2 regions of the Burkholderia pyrrocinia genome follow, and region 2 is predicted to be linked to the other one. Evidence: predicted binding sites of a transcription regulator. Region 2 holds the regulator's gene; the other holds the start of a gene.

Region 1 (7,942 bases), 1.6 Mb from region 2:
GCCGCGCCGTTGCGGCTTTCGCGCAGCGCGCCGAGCATGCACTCGTCGTATTGCGCATAGCCGTCGGTCAGCGCGAACGCCGCGCCCGGCAGCGTCAGCGCGACGGCCGCGAATGCGATTGCACGGACTCCCCGTTTCATCTGCCCTCCGATGGAGTGGATTGGGTCGGCCGACAGCATAACGTAAAGCCGTGAGCGCGGCTGGCGGGTTGGCCGGAGCCGCCGCCGGCCGGGCTTCGCGCGCGGTCGCGGGCCTCGGCGGGTGCCGCGATCCGGCGCGCCGCACGAAAGCGCGGAGTCAGGCGGTGGTCTGCGGAAATGGTATCCTCGTGCGTTCGCCGCTGCACGCCTTCCCGGGGTGTGTGCGGGCCGGCCGCCGCCGTGTTGTACGCGTGGCGGCGCCCGTCCGACGGCGGCGGGAATCCATCATCCAGAACTGACACAATACGGGGGAGACACACCCATGAAGCGATTCAAGACTTTCGCGATCCGTTCGATCACGGCCGGCGTGGCCGTATTCGCGTTGGCAGGCGCCGCGCACGCGCAGACCGTCAAGGTGCTGTCGATCGTCGATCATCCGGCGCTCGACGCGATCCGCGACGGTGTGCGCGCCGAGCTGAAGGCGGAAGGCTACGGCGACGACAAGCTCAAGTGGGAATACCAGAGCGCGCAGGGCAACACGGGCACGGCCGCACAGATCGCGCGCAAGTTCGTCGGCGACAAGCCCGACGTGATCGTCGCGATCGCGACGCCGGCCGCGCAGTCGGTCGTCGCGGCGACGAAGAGCGTGCCGGTCGTCTATTCGGGCGTGACCGATCCGGTCGCCGCACAGCTCGTGAAGGGCTGGAGCCCGTCGGGCACCAACGTGACGGGCGTGTCCGACAAGCTGCCGCTCGATCGCCAGGTCGCGTTGATCAAGCGCGTCGTGCCGAATGCGAAGACGGTCGGCATGGTCTACAACCCGGGCGAGGCGAATTCGGTCGTCGTCGTGAAGGCGCTCAAGGAGATCCTCGCGAAGCAGGGGATGACGCTCAAGGAAGCGGCTGCCCCGCGCACCGTCGACATCGGCCCGGCCGCGAAGAGCCTGATCGGCAAGGTCGACGTGATCTACACGAACACCGACAACAACGTCGTGTCCGCGTACGAAGCGCTCGTGAAGGTCGCGAACGAAGCGAAGATCCCGCTCGTCGCGGGCGACACCGACAGCGTGAAGCGCGGCGGCATCGCGGCGCTCGGCATCAACTACGGCGACCTCGGCCGCCAGACGGGCAAGGTCGTCGCGCGCATCCTGAAGGGCGAGAAGCCGGGCGCGATCGCGTCGGAGACGAGCAGCAACCTCGAGCTGTTCGTGAACACGGGCGCGGCCGCGAAGCAGGGCGTCACGCTGTCGTCGGATCTCGTCAAGGAAGCGAAGACGGTCATCAAGTAAGCCGCGGCCCGACCGCTGCGCTTGCGGGCCCGATCCGGGCCTGAACGACACCGCCGGACGGGCGGCTCCCACCCGGGGTCGCCCGTTCGCTTCACCCGGCCGTACACGTCCGGCCGGGAAGCAACAGGATTTCCCCATCATGTCTCTGTTCTCGTTTCTGGGCGCGCTGGAGATCGGCCTGATCTTCAGTCTCGTCGCTCTCGGGGTGCTGATCTCGTTTCGCATCCTCAACTTCCCCGATCTCACCGTCGACGGCAGTTTTCCGCTCGGCGGCGCCGTCGCCGCGACGCTGATCTCGGCCGGCTACGATCCGTTCTCCGCGACGGCGTTCGCGATCGTCGCGGGCGCGCTGGCCGGCTTCATCACCGGCTGGCTCAACGTGCGCCTGAAGATCATGGATCTGCTCGCCAGCATCCTGATGATGATCGCGCTGTATTCGGTGAACCTGCGGATCATGGGCCGGCCGAACGTGCCGCTGATCACCGAGCCGACGCTGTTCACCGTGCTGCAGCCCGACTGGATGCCCGACTACGTGCTGCGCCCGGCGCTGCTCGCGATCGTCGTCGTGGTCGCGAAGCTCGGCCTCGACTGGTTCTTCTCGTCGCAGCTCGGCCTCGCGATGCGCGCGACCGGCGCGAACCCGCGGATGGCGCGTGCGCAAGGCATCGCGACCGGCCGCGCGACGCTCGCCGGGATGGCGCTGTCGAACGCGCTCGTCGCGCTCGCAGGCGCCTTGTTCGCGCAGACGCAGGGCGGCGCGGACATCTCGATGGGGATCGGCACGATCGTGATCGGGCTGGCCGCGGTGATCATCGGCGAGACGCTGCTGCCCGCGCGCCGGCTCGTGCTGACGACGCTCGCCGTCGTGCTCGGGGCGATCGTCTACCGCTTCTTCATCGCGCTCGCGCTGAACAGCGAATTCATCGGCCTGAAGGCGCAGGATCTGAACCTCGTGACGGCCGCGCTCGTCACGATCGCACTGGTGCTGCCGGCGACGCGCAAGAAGCTGTTCGCGCGCAAGAACGGAGGGGCATGACATGCTGTCCGCACAAGACCTGAAACTCACGTTCAATCCCGGTACGCCGATCGAGACGCGCGCGCTGCGCGGGCTGTCGCTCGAGATTCCCGACGGCCAGTTCGTCGCGGTGATCGGCTCGAACGGCGCCGGCAAGTCGACCTTCCTCAATGCGGTCAGCGGCGACCAGCGCGTCGATGCGGGGCGCATCTCGATCGACGGTGCGGACGTCACGCGCCAGCCCGCATGGGACCGCGCGCACCTCGTCGCGCGCGTGTTCCAGGATCCGATGGCCGGCACCTGCGAGGCGCTGACGATCGAGGAGAACATGGCGCTCGCGACGGCGCGCGGCGTGCGGCGCGGCTTCCGGGCCGCGCTCGACCGGCCGTCGCGCGAGCTGTTCCGCGACAAGCTGCGGCTCCTGAACCTCGGCCTCGAGAACCGGCTGACCGACCGGATCGGGCTGCTGTCGGGCGGCCAGCGGCAGGCGGTGAGCCTGCTGATGGCGTCGCTGCGGCCGTCGCGGATCCTGCTGCTCGACGAGCACACGGCCGCGCTCGACCCGAAGACGGCCGCGTTCGTGCTGGAACTGACCGCGCGCATCGTCGCCGAGAGCAAGCTGACGACGATGATGGTCACGCACAGCATGCGGCAGGCGCTCGACTACGGCGATCGCACGGTGATGCTGCACCAGGGGCAGGTCGTGCTCGACGTGTCGGGCGACGCGCGCAAGGGGCTCGACGTGCCGGACCTGCTGCAGATGTTCGAGAAGGTGCGTCACGAGCAGCTCGACGACGACGCGTTGTTGCTCGGCTGACGGGCGACGGGCGGGCCGGCGCGATGCGGGGTGCTGCATCGTGCCGGTTTGAGTGCCGATCGGGCCCGATGATTCGGCGCGCGTGCGTCGCATCGGGCCGGATGGTTGTGACGGCGGGTGTTCGGGCGGCATGATCCGGCCACGCCCGATCCGGCGCGCCGTCGCATGACGGGCGCGCCGGCTTTTCCTCTGCCTTTCTTCCGACAAAAACCGGTTTCGCACCGGCGCTGTGCGACGCAAGCGCATTGCCATATACTGTATATCCATACAGTTGTGGGTGGCGTCATGCTCGCATCCTCCATTTCTCCCGAATCCCTTCATCCGTCGCTCTGGCGCGGTTCGCAGCTCGCGCGCGGCGGTCCGCGCACGGTCGATACCGGCTTCGCGCCGCTGTCCGCCGAGCTGCCGGGCGGCGGCTGGCCGGTCGGCGGGCTCGTCGAACTGCTGGCCGCGCAGCCGGGCTGCGGCGAGATGCGGCTGCTCGCGCCCGCGCTCGCACGCACCGTCAGCGCCCGGCGTCCGCTCGCGCTCGTCGCGCCGCCGCAATCGCCGCATGCGACCGCGCTCGCCAGTCTCGGCGTGCCGGCCGACGCGCTGCTGTGGCTGCGCGCCGGCAACCGCACGGATGCATTGTGGGCCGCCGAGCAGGCGCTCAAGACCGGCTGTTGCGGCGCGCTGCTGCTCTGGCAGGACGCGCGGCCCGATGCGCTGCGGCGCCTGCATCTCGCGGCCGCGCGCACGGGCGACACGCTGTTCGTGATGCTGCGCCCGCTGTCGGCCGCGCGGCAGCCGTCGCCGGCCGTGCTGCGCGTCGCGCTGTATCCCGTGCCGGGCGGCGTGTCGCTCGACATCGTCAAGCGTCGCGGGCCCGCGCGCAGCGAGCCGCTCGTGCTCGACCTGCCGTCGCCCATCGTGGAGAGCCGCTATGCGCGTCTTGCTCGGCATCCATCTGCCGCGCCTGCCGCTCGACGTGTGCACCCCGCACCCGTCTGACGCAGCGGCCGGCGGCGCCGGCTGTGCGGTGCTCGAGCAAGGCGTCGTGCTGATCGCCGATGCGGCCGCGCGCCGGCAAGGCGTGCGCGCGGGCATGAAGCGCGGCGGCGTGCTGACGCTCGCGCCCGAGACGCAGCTCGTCGAACGCGATCCCGCGCGCGAGGCCGATGCGCTGCGCGCGGTCGCGCTCGCGTTGCTGCGCTTCTCGCCGTGCGTCGTGCTCGACGACGAAGCCACGCTGATCGTCGACGTCGGCCCGAGCCTGCGCCTGTTCGGCGGCCTGCCGTCGCTGTGCCGCCAGGCGCGCGCGACGCTCGCGGCGCTCGGTTATGCGGCGCGCCTGTCCGCCGCGCCGACCGGGCGCGGCGCGTGGCTGCTCGCGCGCACGTCGGCGCGCGCGCGCATCCGGCGCCGCGTCGCCGGCCAGGCCTCGCTCGTCCGCTTGCTCGACGGCCTGCCCTGTGTGCTGCTGCCCGATGCGCGTCCGTATGCAGGCTGGTTCGACGGCCTCGGTTGCCGCACGCTCGCCGATCTGCGCCGCCTGCCGCGCGCAGGGCTGCAGCGTCGTTGCGGCCCCGCGCTGCTGGCCGCGCTCGATCGCGCGTACGGCGATGCGGTCGAGCCGCTTGCGTGGATGGCGGTGCCGCCCGTGTTCGACGTGCGGCTCGAATTGCCGGAGCGCGTCGAATATGCGGAAGCCGTGCTGTTCGCCGCACGGCGGCTCGTCGTGCAGCTCTGCGGCTGGCTGGCCGCGCGGCAACTGTCGCTGGCCGCGATGACGTTCGATCTCGAGCACGAGCGCGGCCGCCAGGCCGTGCCGCCGACGCCGCTCGAACTCGCGTTCGCCGCGCCCGTGCGCGACGAGGCGCACTTCATGCGGCTGCTCGGCGAGCGGCTCGCGCGCGTCGAGTTGCCGGCCGCGGTGATCGCGGTGCGTCTGAAGGCCACGCGCGTCGAGTCGGTCGCACCGCCGGCCGACGATCTGTTTCCCGAGCCGGGCGGCACGCGCGAGACGCGCGCGCGGCTGTTCGAGCTGCTGGTCGCGCGGCTCGGTGCGGAGAACGTGCTGCGCGCGGCGCCGGTTGCCGATCACCGGCCCGAGGCCGCGAACCGCTGGCTGCCGCTCGATGCGCAGGCCGGCAAGCCGGCCGGCGGCCCGCCGGCCGTGCCGCCGCGTCCCGCGTGGCTGCTGGCCGAGCCGCTGCCGTTGCTGATGCGCGGGGAGCGGCCGGTATTTCATACGCCGCTCAGGATGATGTCGTCGGCGGAGCGGATCGAGGCAGGGTGGTTCGATGGTCAACTGGCCGCGCGCGATTATCACGTTGCGCAGGACGAAGAGGGCGCGTGCTATTGGGTATTCAGGGAGCGGACGAGCAGCCAGGCGGACCCGCACTGGTTTCTGCACGGCCTGTTCGGGTGAGCGGTGATGGCTGCGGAATACAAGTTTCTTCCTGACTACGCGGAGCTGTTCTGCCGTTCGAACTTTTCGTTTCTGCATGGCGCGTCGCATGCGGAGGAATTGGTCGAGCGCGCAGTGAAACTCCACTACCGTGGTATCGCGATCACCGACGAATGCTCGCTCGCGGGCGCGCCGCGCATGCATGTCGCGGCGAAGGCGAAAGGGCTGCCGCTCGTCATCGGTTCGTATTTCGAAGTAACACCGGATGAAGTCGCACCAGGCCACGATCCGGGCCCCGGCGCGTTCGGGCTCGTGCTGCTCGCGCAGAACCGCGAGGGCTACGGCAACCTGTCCGAGCTGATCTCGTGGCGACGGATGGAGGCGCCGAAGGGCACGTACCGACTGACGTCGCGGATGCTGTCGGCGCCGCCCGAGGAATTTGCGCATCTGCGCGGGATGCCGGATTGCTTCGCGATTCTTGTCCCCGCGTATCCGGTTCGCGCGAACGTGCTCGATGCGCAGGTCGCGTGGTTTCGCGCGACGTTCGGCGAGCGGGCACGGCTCGGGCTCGTGCAACTGCAGCGCGCGCTGGATGGGGGGCAGCGCGAGGAGATTCGAGCGGCGGGCGAGCGGCGTGGCGTGCGCGTCGTTGCGCTCGGCGACGTGACGATGCACCTGCGCTCGTGCAAGGCGCTGCAGGACGTGATGACGGCGATCCGGCTCGGGATGCCGGTGATGGAATGCGGGTATGCGCTCGCGCCGAATGCGGAACAGCATCTGCGTTCGCTCGGGCGAATCGGGCAACTGTACTCACCGGACGAGATCGCGGAAACGTGCGCGATTCTCGATGCGTGCCATTTCTCTCTCGACGAGTTGAAGTATGAATATCCGCTCGAACTCGTGCCGCGCGGACATACGCCGACGAGCTACCTGAAGCAGGAGACGTGGGCGGGTGTGGCTCGGCGTTACTGGAATGGTGTGCCGGAGAAAGTAGCAAAGCAGATCCGATATGAACTCGCCCTGATCGCGAAACTGGATTACGAGCCGTTCTTCCTGACCGTCTACGACATCGTCAAATACGCGCGCAGCCAGAACATCCTGTGCCAGGGCAGAGGCTCGGCAGCGAACTCGGTAGTCTGTTACTGCCTGGGCATCACCGAGGTGAATCCCGAGCAGAGCACGATGCTGTTCGAACGTTTCATCAGCAAGGAGCGCGGCGAGCCGCCCGACATCGACGTCGACTTCGAGCATCAGCGCCGGGAAGAAGTCATTCAGCATATCTACAAGAAATACGGCAAGGATCGCGCGGCACTCGCGGCGGCCGTTTCGACCTATCGTCCGCGCGGCGTGCTGCGCGAAACCGGCAAGGCGCTCGGTGTCGATCCGATGCTGATCGACCGCGTCGCGAAGGGGCATCGCTGGTTCGACGGTAGCCGTGATCTGCTGCAGCAATTCGCGACGACCGGGCTCGACCCGGCGACGCCGATGATTCGCGCATGGGCCGAATTGTCGGGGCGATTGCTCAATTTCCCGCGCCACCTGTCGCAGCACTCGGGCGGCTTCGTGATCAGCCGAGGCAAGCTCACGCGGCTCGTGCCGGTCGAGAACGCGGCGATGGACGGGCGGCGCGTGATCCAGTGGGATAAAGACGACCTCGAATCGCTCAAGCTGATGAAGGTCGACGTGCTCGCGCTCGGCATGCTGTCGGCGTTGCATCGCGCGTTCGACATGGTCACTGCGTGGCGCGGGCCGCCGCTGCGCGACGGAAAACCGTTCGCGCTGAAAAACATTCCTCAAAAGGACGAAACGACCTACGACATGATCTGCCGCGCCGACACGGTCGGCGTGTTTCAGATCGAATCGCGCGCACAGATGTCGATGCTGCCGCGCCTGCGGCCGCGCAACTACTACGATCTCGTGATCCAGGTATCGATCGTTCGGCCGGGGCCGATCCAGGGCGGCGCGGTGCATCCGTACCTGAAGCGGCGCAGGATCATCGCTGGCGAGGAAGAGGGCGAGGTGACGTATCCGAGCGAGGCACTCAAGGAGGTGCTCGTTCGTACGCTTGGCGTGCCGATCTTCCAGGAGCAGGTCATGCAGATCGCGATCGTCGCCGCGGGTTTCACACCCGGCGAAGCGGATGAACTGCGTCGCGCGATGGCCGCATGGAAACGCAAGGGCAATCTCGAGAGGTATCACGACAAGATCGTCTACGGCATGCTCGAACGCGGCTATACACGCGAATTCGCCGAACAGATCTTCGAGCAGATCAAGGGCTTCGGCGAATACG
Region 2 (7,942 bases):
GACCTTCGCGTCGAGCGCGCCGAACGGTTCGTCGAGCAGCAGCACCTTCGGCTCGACCGCGAGCGCGCGGGCGAGCGCAATGCGCTGGCGCTGGCCGCCCGACAGCTCGGACGGATAGCGCTGCGCGAGCCAGTCGAGTTGCACGAGCTTCAGCAATTCGTGCACCTTGTCGCGAATCGCGGCTTCCGACGGCCGCTCGCGGCGCGGCTTCACGCGCAGCCCGAACGCGACGTTCTCGAATACCGTCATGTGGCGGAACAGCGCGTAGTGCTGGAACACGAAACCGACCTGGCGGTCGCGCGCGCCGACCGACGCGACGTCGAGCCCCTGCAGCACGACCTGGCCGGCGTCCGCGTGCTCGAGGCCCGCGATCACGCGCAGCAGCGTGGTCTTGCCGCAGCCGGACGGCCCGAGCAGCGCGACCAGCTCGCCGGGCGGGAAGTCGAGCGACACGTTGTCGAGCGCCGTGAAATCGCCGAAGCGCTTCTGAAGGTTACGGACGGTGATACCCATTCTGGTTGCCTCTTTACGATTTCGACGAAACGACGGCGACAGGGCCGGCATGTGCGGGAACGGCGTCGCGCGCGCCGGCCAGTTCGGCGGCGAGATGACGCTCGGCGAGCAGCTTCAGCGCGAGCGTGACGAGCGCGAGCAGCGCCAGCACCGACGCCACCGCGAACGCCGCCGCGAAGTTGTATTCGTTGTACAGGATCTCGACGTGCAGCGGCATCGTGTCGGTCACGCCGCGGATATGGCCCGACACGACCGACACCGCGCCGAACTCGCCCATCGCGCGCGCGTTGCACAGGATCACGCCGTACAGCAGGCCCCACCTCACGTTCGGCAGCGTCACGCGGCGGAAGATCTGCCAGCCCGACGCGCCGAGCACGCGCGCGGCTTCTTCCTCGTCGGTACCTTGCGCCTGCATCAGCGGAATCAGCTCGCGCGCGACGAACGGGAACGTGACGAAGATCGTTGCGAGCACGATGCCCGGCACCGCGAAGATGATCTGCACGTCGTGATCCTGCAGCCACGGCCCGAGCCAGCCCTGCGCGCCGAACAGCAGCACGTACACGAGGCCCGAGATCACCGGCGACACGGAGAACGGCAGGTCGATCAGCGTCGTCAGCAGCGCCTTGCCGCGGAATTCGAACTTCGCGATCGCCCACGAAGCGCACACGCCGAACACGAGGTTCAGCGGCACGGCGATCGCGGCGACGGTCAGCGTCAGCTTGATCGCCGCCCATGCGTCGGGATCGGCCAGCGATTCGAGATAGAAGCCGACGCCCTTGCGCAGCGCCTCGACGAACACCGCGGCGAGCGGCACGACGAGGAAGAACGCGAGGAACGCCAGCGCGATGCCCGTGAGCAGCCAGCGCACGACGCGCGACTCGCTGACGGGGTCGAGCCGTTTCGTGGCGCGCCCTTGTGCGGCCGACGACGGGGTTTTCAGCACGACGGTGGCCTCCTGGCTCATTGCTGGCCTCCTGCTGCGGTTGCGGTGACGGTCGCGGGCGCGGGGCCGCTTGCGCTCTTGCTCGTGCGGCGCTGCAAATACCATTGCAGCGTGTTGATCAGCAGCAGCATCAGGAACGACACGACCAGCATCACGACCGCGAGCGCGGTCGCGCCCGCGTAGTCGTACTGCTCGAGCTTCGTGATGATGAGCAGCGAAGTGATCTCGGATTTCATCGGCACGTTGCCGGCGATGAAGATCACCGAGCCGTATTCGCCGAGCGCGCGCGCGAACGCCAGCGCGAAACCGGTCAGCAGCGCCGGCAGCACGGCCGGCAGCACGACGCGGCGGAACGTCAGCCAGCGCGACGCGCCGAGGCACGCGGCGGCCTCTTCCTGCTCGCGTTCGAAATCCTCGAGCACCGGCTGCACGGTGCGCACGACGAACGGCAACCCGATGAAGGTCAGCGCGACCAGCACGCCGGCCGGCGTAAACGCGATCTTGATGCCGAGCGGCGCGAGATACTGGCCGACCCAGCCGTTGGTCGCGTAAACGGCCGCGAGCGAGATGCCGGCGACCGACGTCGGCAGCGCGAACGGCAGGTCGACGATCGCATCGACGAGGCGCTTGAGCGGGAACGTGTAGCGCACGAGCACCCACGCGACGAGGAAGCCGAACACGGCGTTGATCAGCGCGCCGCCGAGCGCGGCCGAGAACGTCAGCCGGTACGACGCGAGCACGCGCGGCGACGTGACGGCGGTGACGAACTGGTCCCACGACAGCGTCGCGGTCTTCAGGAACGTGGCGGCAAGCGGAATCAGCACCACGAGGCTCAAATAGGCCACCGTGATGCCGAGCGTCACGCCGAAACCGGGCAACGCGCTCGGCTTGCGAAAGGTGTACGTCGTCATCGGATGCTCTTGCTGGGTCGATGCTGCTCATGGGTCCGACGCAAACGCCGGCGCGATGAATTGCGCCGGCGGCCCGTCGGGGATGCGGCCGCTGTCGTGGCGCGCCGCTGTCGTTATGGCGTTACTGCGGCTTGTAGATCGAATCGAACACGCCGCCGTCCGCGAAATGCGTCTTCTGCGCATTCGTCCAGCCGCCGAACGTGTCGTCGACCGTGTACAGCTTCAGCTTCGGGAACTGCTTCGTCAGTTCCGCCGGCACGTTCTTCGAACGCGGCCGGTAGTAGTTGCGCGCCGCGATCTCCTGGCCCTGCGGGCTGTACAGGAAATTCAGGTACGCGTCGGCCAGCTTGCGCGTGCCCTTCTTGTCGACCACCTTGTCGACCACCGCGACCGGCGGCTCGGCCAGGATGCTCACCGACGGCACGACGATCTCGAACTTGTCGGTACCGAATTCCTTGACCGACAGGAACGCCTCGTTTTCCCAGGCGATCAGCACGTCGCCGATCCCGCGCTGCACGAAACTCGTCGTCGCGCCTCGCGCGCCGGAATCGAGCACGCCCGCATTCTTGTAGAGCTTCGTCACGAACTCCTTCGCCGTCTGCTCGTTGCCGCCCGGCTTGTGTAGCGCGTACGCCCACGCGGCCAGGTAGTTCCAGCGCGCGCCGCCCGACGTCTTCGGGTTCGGCGTGACGATCGAGATGCCCGGCTTGGTCAGGTCGTCCCAGTCCTTGATCCCCTTCGGATTGCCCTTGCGCACGAGAAACACGATCGTCGACGTGTACGGCGACGCGTTGTCGGGCAGGCGCTTCTGCCAGTCCTTGTTGACGAGCCCCTTGTTCGCGAGCGCGTCGATGTCGTACGCAAGCGCCAGGGTGACGACGTCGGCCTGCAGGCCGTCGAGCACCGAGCGCGCCTGCGCGCCCGAGCCGCCGTGCGACTGCTTGAAGTTGACGGTCTCGCCCGTCTTCGCCTTCCACTCCTTGCCGAACGCCTGGTTGAAGTCCTGATACAGCTCGCGCGTCGGGTCGTACGACACGTTCAGGAAGGTCGTATCGGCCTGCGCGTGCGTCGCGACGCCCAGCGTCGCCGCCGCGCCCAGCGCGAGTGTTGCGATCAGGCGGCCCACTCCGCCCACCAGCCCCGTATTGCGCTTCGCCATCCTTGGTTCTCCAGTGTTGTCGGTATTGCGATGTCGGGCCAGTCTAACGAACGGGTTACATGATTAAAAATAATCGTTCCTCATTTTTTAATACTCAAAAGTGCTAACGCAGACGGGATGGACGGTTGCGGCAGATAAACCGGCGTCCGGACGTCGCGAAATCGCGCCGGAACCGGCGTGATCGCGTCGAACCTCAAGTAACGCTTGAAATTCGCGAAGTACTGTATAAAAATACAGCTCACTGTCTATCCATACAGTTAAGCCATGACCAAACTCACCGCCCGTCAGCAGCAAGTGTTCGACTTGATCCGTCGCGCGATCGAGCGTTCCGGATTCCCGCCCACCCGCGCCGAGATCGCGGCCGAACTGGGCTTCAGCTCGCCGAATGCGGCCGAGGAGCACCTGCGCGCACTCGCGCGCAAGGGCGTGATCGAGTTGGCCGCCGGCGCATCCCGCGGCATCCGCCTGCTCGGCATCGACGACGCCCCGCACCAGTTCACGCTGCCGCACGCCGGCCTGATGCAACTGTCGCTGCCGCTCGTCGGCCGCGTCGCGGCCGGTAGCCCGATCCTTGCGCAGGAGCACATCTCTCAGCATTACGCGTGCGATCCCGCGCTGTTCTCCAGCAAGCCCGACTACCTGCTGAAGGTGCGCGGCCTGTCGATGCGCGACGCCGGCATTCTCGACGGCGACCTCCTCGCCGTGCAGAAGCGCACGGAAGCGAAGGACGGCCAGATCATCGTCGCGCGTCTCGGCGACGACGTCACGGTCAAGCGCCTGATGCGCCGGCCGGGCGGTCTGGAACTGATCGCGGAGAACCCGGATTACGAAAACATCTTCGTCAAGGCCGGCAGCGCGGAATTCGCGCTGGAAGGCATCGCCGTCGGGCTGATCCGCTCGGGCGAACTCTGACATTCCGTCTCGCTAGGAGAACATCATGGAACGCCTTGCCCGCCTGCTGCCTTTCCGTCAATTCGGTCGCCTGCGTCATCTGCGCGGCCGCACGCCTTGCGCACCGCTGTCCGCGGCAGCGCCTGTGAAAGAAGAAGTCGCAGTCGAACGGCAGGCGTCCCTGCTGCCGTCGGCGCTCCCCGCTTTCGCACGGGTATCGCTGAACGCCGGCCTGAATCACGCGGAACCCGCGCGCCGCGCGCCGGTGCGCGTCTATCACGGCCGATCGCGCCTGATCATGGTCGGCACGATCGATGCCGTGTGCCGGATGATCGATCGCTGCATCGCGGAGGAACGATCGGCCGCGCAAGGCGGTCTCTGATTGCGGAGCATTCCCGCACCGGAGGCAACGTGACTGGATCTTCGAGCCGCAAACGGCGGCTCAAGCCCCTGCTGGTCGTCGTGCTGGCCGTCGCCGTCATGACGGCGATCGGCTATGCATACGCGTCGCCGTACGTCGCGCTCGGTCGCCTGAAATCGGCGATCGATGCACGCGATGCGCAGGTCATCAGTGAATATGTCGATTTTCCGTCGCTGCGCATCAGCCTGAAGCAGCAGGTGACGGAAGAGTTGATGCGCCGGATCGACGCGGTGAAGAAGAACAATCCGTTCGCGGTGATCGGTGCGCTGATCGGGTCCGCGCTGATCGGCCCGCTGGTCGATGCGTATGCGACGCCGGAGGGTGTGGCCGCATTGATGAGCGGATTGCCGCCGCGCGGCAATCCGGGCGAGCGTCCGCCCGAATGGTCGAATTTGCCGCAAGGCGGTGCACCGGCCGACACGCCGGCCGCACCGCTGGTTAATCCCGCTCCGGCGAGTGCCGCCGTACCAGGCAGCAACGCGGCCGCCGCGGCTGCGTCATCGCCCGCACCGGCCGCTGCCGCACCGACCAGCGCGAACGATGCAACGCACCCGCCGCATCAGCAGCAAACCGGTGCCGGCTACCGGAATATCGACGAATTCGTCGTGACCTACCAGCGCAGCGCCGACGGCACGCGCTATGCGGCAATATTCCACCGCTTCGGGCTGTTTTCGTGGAAGTTGTCCGCGATCGACCTGCATGCTTAGCCAACCGCGATCGACGCCCACGCCGCTGATGCTGCGCGGCGCCTGACCGGCGCGCATCGCCGGTCAGGCCGTCATTGCGTCATTTGCCGCTCGCCGTGGCCGCTTCACGCTCGCGCGCGATTTCGGCCTTCTGCTCTTCCGCCGACGAACACGCAACCAGAATGCTGCAGTTCACGCGATCGAGCAGTTGCGTATTGCCCGAGCCCATCCACCATCTCGACAGCCCGCTGCGGCACCGGTGGCCGACGACGACGAGATCGACCTTCAGCTCCGACGCGAGATTCGCGATTTCGTCGATCGGATAACCGAACGCGAAATGGCCTTCAGCCTGCACGCCGCGCTCGCGCAGCCAGTTCACGCCTTCCTGCAGGATTTCGCGCGCGGTTTCCTCGAAGCGGCCGCACGCGACATCGGTCAGCAGACCCGCGCTTTGCGCAATGCTCGAGCGCATGTCGACGACCGACAGCAAGTGCGTTTCGGCCTTCAGGTCCATTGCGAGATTGGCGCCGCAACGCAGCGCCTTGCGTCCTTCGAGCGAGCCGTCATAACACAGCAAAATCTTGTTGTAGCTAGCCATGGAACCTCCCTATCGCGACAACGAGCCTACGCATTCATCATGGTGCGCCGCAATTCAGGACGCAAGGGATGGAAAACGCTGATTCGCCCCGCTCGGCGTGTGCGCGATGATGCGGTGCACGATCGGTGCGCGCCTGCATCGCACCGTGCAGGCATGCCCTGAAGAGACGCAGCCGATGCACTAGAATGGCCCGTTCGTACTCCAGCGGGTCATCACGCGCCGGCGTCGTGCGCTTCGGTCATGCCCATGTGACTCGCATTCGCCCGATCCGTTCGCAAACCGGCCACGCATCGGGCGGCGGAACGCGCCCGCTTACAACGACAACATGCCCATGTCCGTCGCACCGATCGATCTCCGCAACGTCGAAAAGCGCTATGGCGACAAGCTCGTCGTCAACGGCCTGTCCTTCAGCGTGCAGGCCGGCGAATGCTACGGCCTGCTCGGGCCGAACGGCGCCGGCAAGACCACCACGCTGAAGATGCTGCTCGGCCTCGCGTATCCCGATGCGGGCACCATTTCGCTGTGCGGCGAACCGGTTCCATCGCGCGCGCGGCTTGCGCGCCAGCGCGTCGGTGTCGTCCCGCAGTTCGACAATCTCGACCCCGACTTCACCGTGCGCGAAAACCTGCTCGTGTTCAGCCGCTATTTCGGGATGTCGGCGCAGGCTGCGCGCTCGCTCGTGCAGCCGCTGCTCGAATTCGCGAAGCTCGAGAACAAGGCCGATGCAAAGGTCGGCGAGCTGTCGGGCGGCATGAAGCGCCGCCTCACGCTCGCCCGCGCGCTCGTCAACGATCCCGACGTGCTGGTGCTCGACGAGCCGACGACGGGCCTCGACCCGCAGGCGCGGCACCTGATGTGGGAGCGGCTGCGCTCGCTGCTGGCGCGCGGCAAGACGATCCTGATCACCACGCATTTCATGGAAGAAGCCGAGCGCCTGTGCGACCGCCTGTGCGTGATCGAGGAAGGCCGCAAGATCGCCGAAGGCGCGCCGCACGCGCTGATCGAATCGGAGATCGGCTGCGACGTGATCGAAATCTACGGGCCCGACCCGGCCGCGCTGCGCGACGAGCTATCGGCGTTCGCGAAGCACACCGAGATCAGCGGCGAGACGCTGTTCTGCTACGTGAGTGACCCGGAGCCGCTCAGCGCGCGACTCAAGGGTCGCTCTGGGTTGCGCTATCTGCATCGCCCGGCCAATCTGGAGGATGTGTTCCTGCGGCTCACGGGCCGCGAAATGCAGGACTGATCGATCATGGACGTCCGCAACTATTCCGCCGCCGCACCGACCGCCCCGCCACGCGAGTCGCGCTTCGCGATCGCGATGCCCGCGAACGCGACGAACTGGGTCGCCGTTTGGCGGCGCAACTATCTCGTCTGGCGCAAGCTCGCGCTCGCGTCGATGTTCGGCAATCTCGCCGATCCGATGATCTATCTGTTCGGGCTCGGTTTCGGGCTCGGCCTGATGCTCGGCCATGTCGACGGCGTGTCGTATATCGCGTTCCTCGCGGCCGGCACGGCCGGGTCGAGCGTGATGATGTCCGCGAGCTTCGAATCAATGTATTCGGGCTTCTCGCGAATGCACGTGCAGCGCACCTGGGAGGCGATCATGCATACGCCGCTCGCGCTCGGCGACATCGTGCTCGGCGAGATTGTCTGGGGAGCCAGCAAGGCGATGCTGTCGGGTGCCGCGATCATGCTCGTCGCGGGCGCGCTCGGTTATGCGCAGTTTCCGTCGATGCTCGTGGCGCTGCCCGTGATCGCGCTTGCGGGCCTCGCGTTTGCCAGCATCGCGATGATCGTCACGGCGCTCGCGCCGTCCT

Evidence for each region. Region 2 encodes LexA, which represses DNA repair genes until DNA is damaged. Its sites were predicted from a motif close to ACTGTATNNNNATACAGT; they were not measured.
Region 1: the regulator LexA is predicted to act here: its motif matches at 3,515-3,532, upstream of imuA (translesion DNA synthesis-associated protein ImuA).

What each region holds. Positions count from the first base shown of each region.
Region 1 is NZ_CP070977.1:3,520,605-3,528,546, forward strand. Features, by position in the region: gene JYG32_RS16375 (VF_A0006 family four-cysteine protein) at 1-140, opposite strand, end outside; gene JYG32_RS16380 (ABC transporter substrate-binding protein) at 463-1,428, shown strand; gene JYG32_RS16385 (ABC transporter permease) at 1,568-2,464, shown strand; gene JYG32_RS16390 (ABC transporter ATP-binding protein) at 2,466-3,260, shown strand; gene imuA (translesion DNA synthesis-associated protein ImuA) at 3,546-4,253, shown strand; gene JYG32_RS16400 (Y-family DNA polymerase) at 4,186-5,673, shown strand; gene JYG32_RS16405 (error-prone DNA polymerase) at 5,680-7,942, shown strand, end outside.
Region 2 is NZ_CP070977.1:1,253,338-1,261,279, forward strand. Features, by position in the region: gene JYG32_RS05835 (sulfate/molybdate ABC transporter ATP-binding protein) at 1-513, opposite strand, end outside; gene cysW (sulfate ABC transporter permease subunit CysW) at 527-1,477, opposite strand; gene cysT (sulfate ABC transporter permease subunit CysT) at 1,474-2,367, opposite strand; gene JYG32_RS05850 (sulfate ABC transporter substrate-binding protein) at 2,489-3,526, opposite strand; gene lexA (transcriptional repressor LexA) at 3,791-4,438, shown strand; gene JYG32_RS05860 (hypothetical protein) at 4,464-4,799, shown strand; gene JYG32_RS05865 (DUF2939 domain-containing protein) at 4,829-5,545, shown strand; gene JYG32_RS05870 (universal stress protein) at 5,625-6,122, opposite strand; gene nodI (nodulation factor ABC transporter ATP-binding protein NodI) at 6,454-7,368, shown strand; gene JYG32_RS05880 (ABC transporter permease) at 7,375-7,942, shown strand, end outside.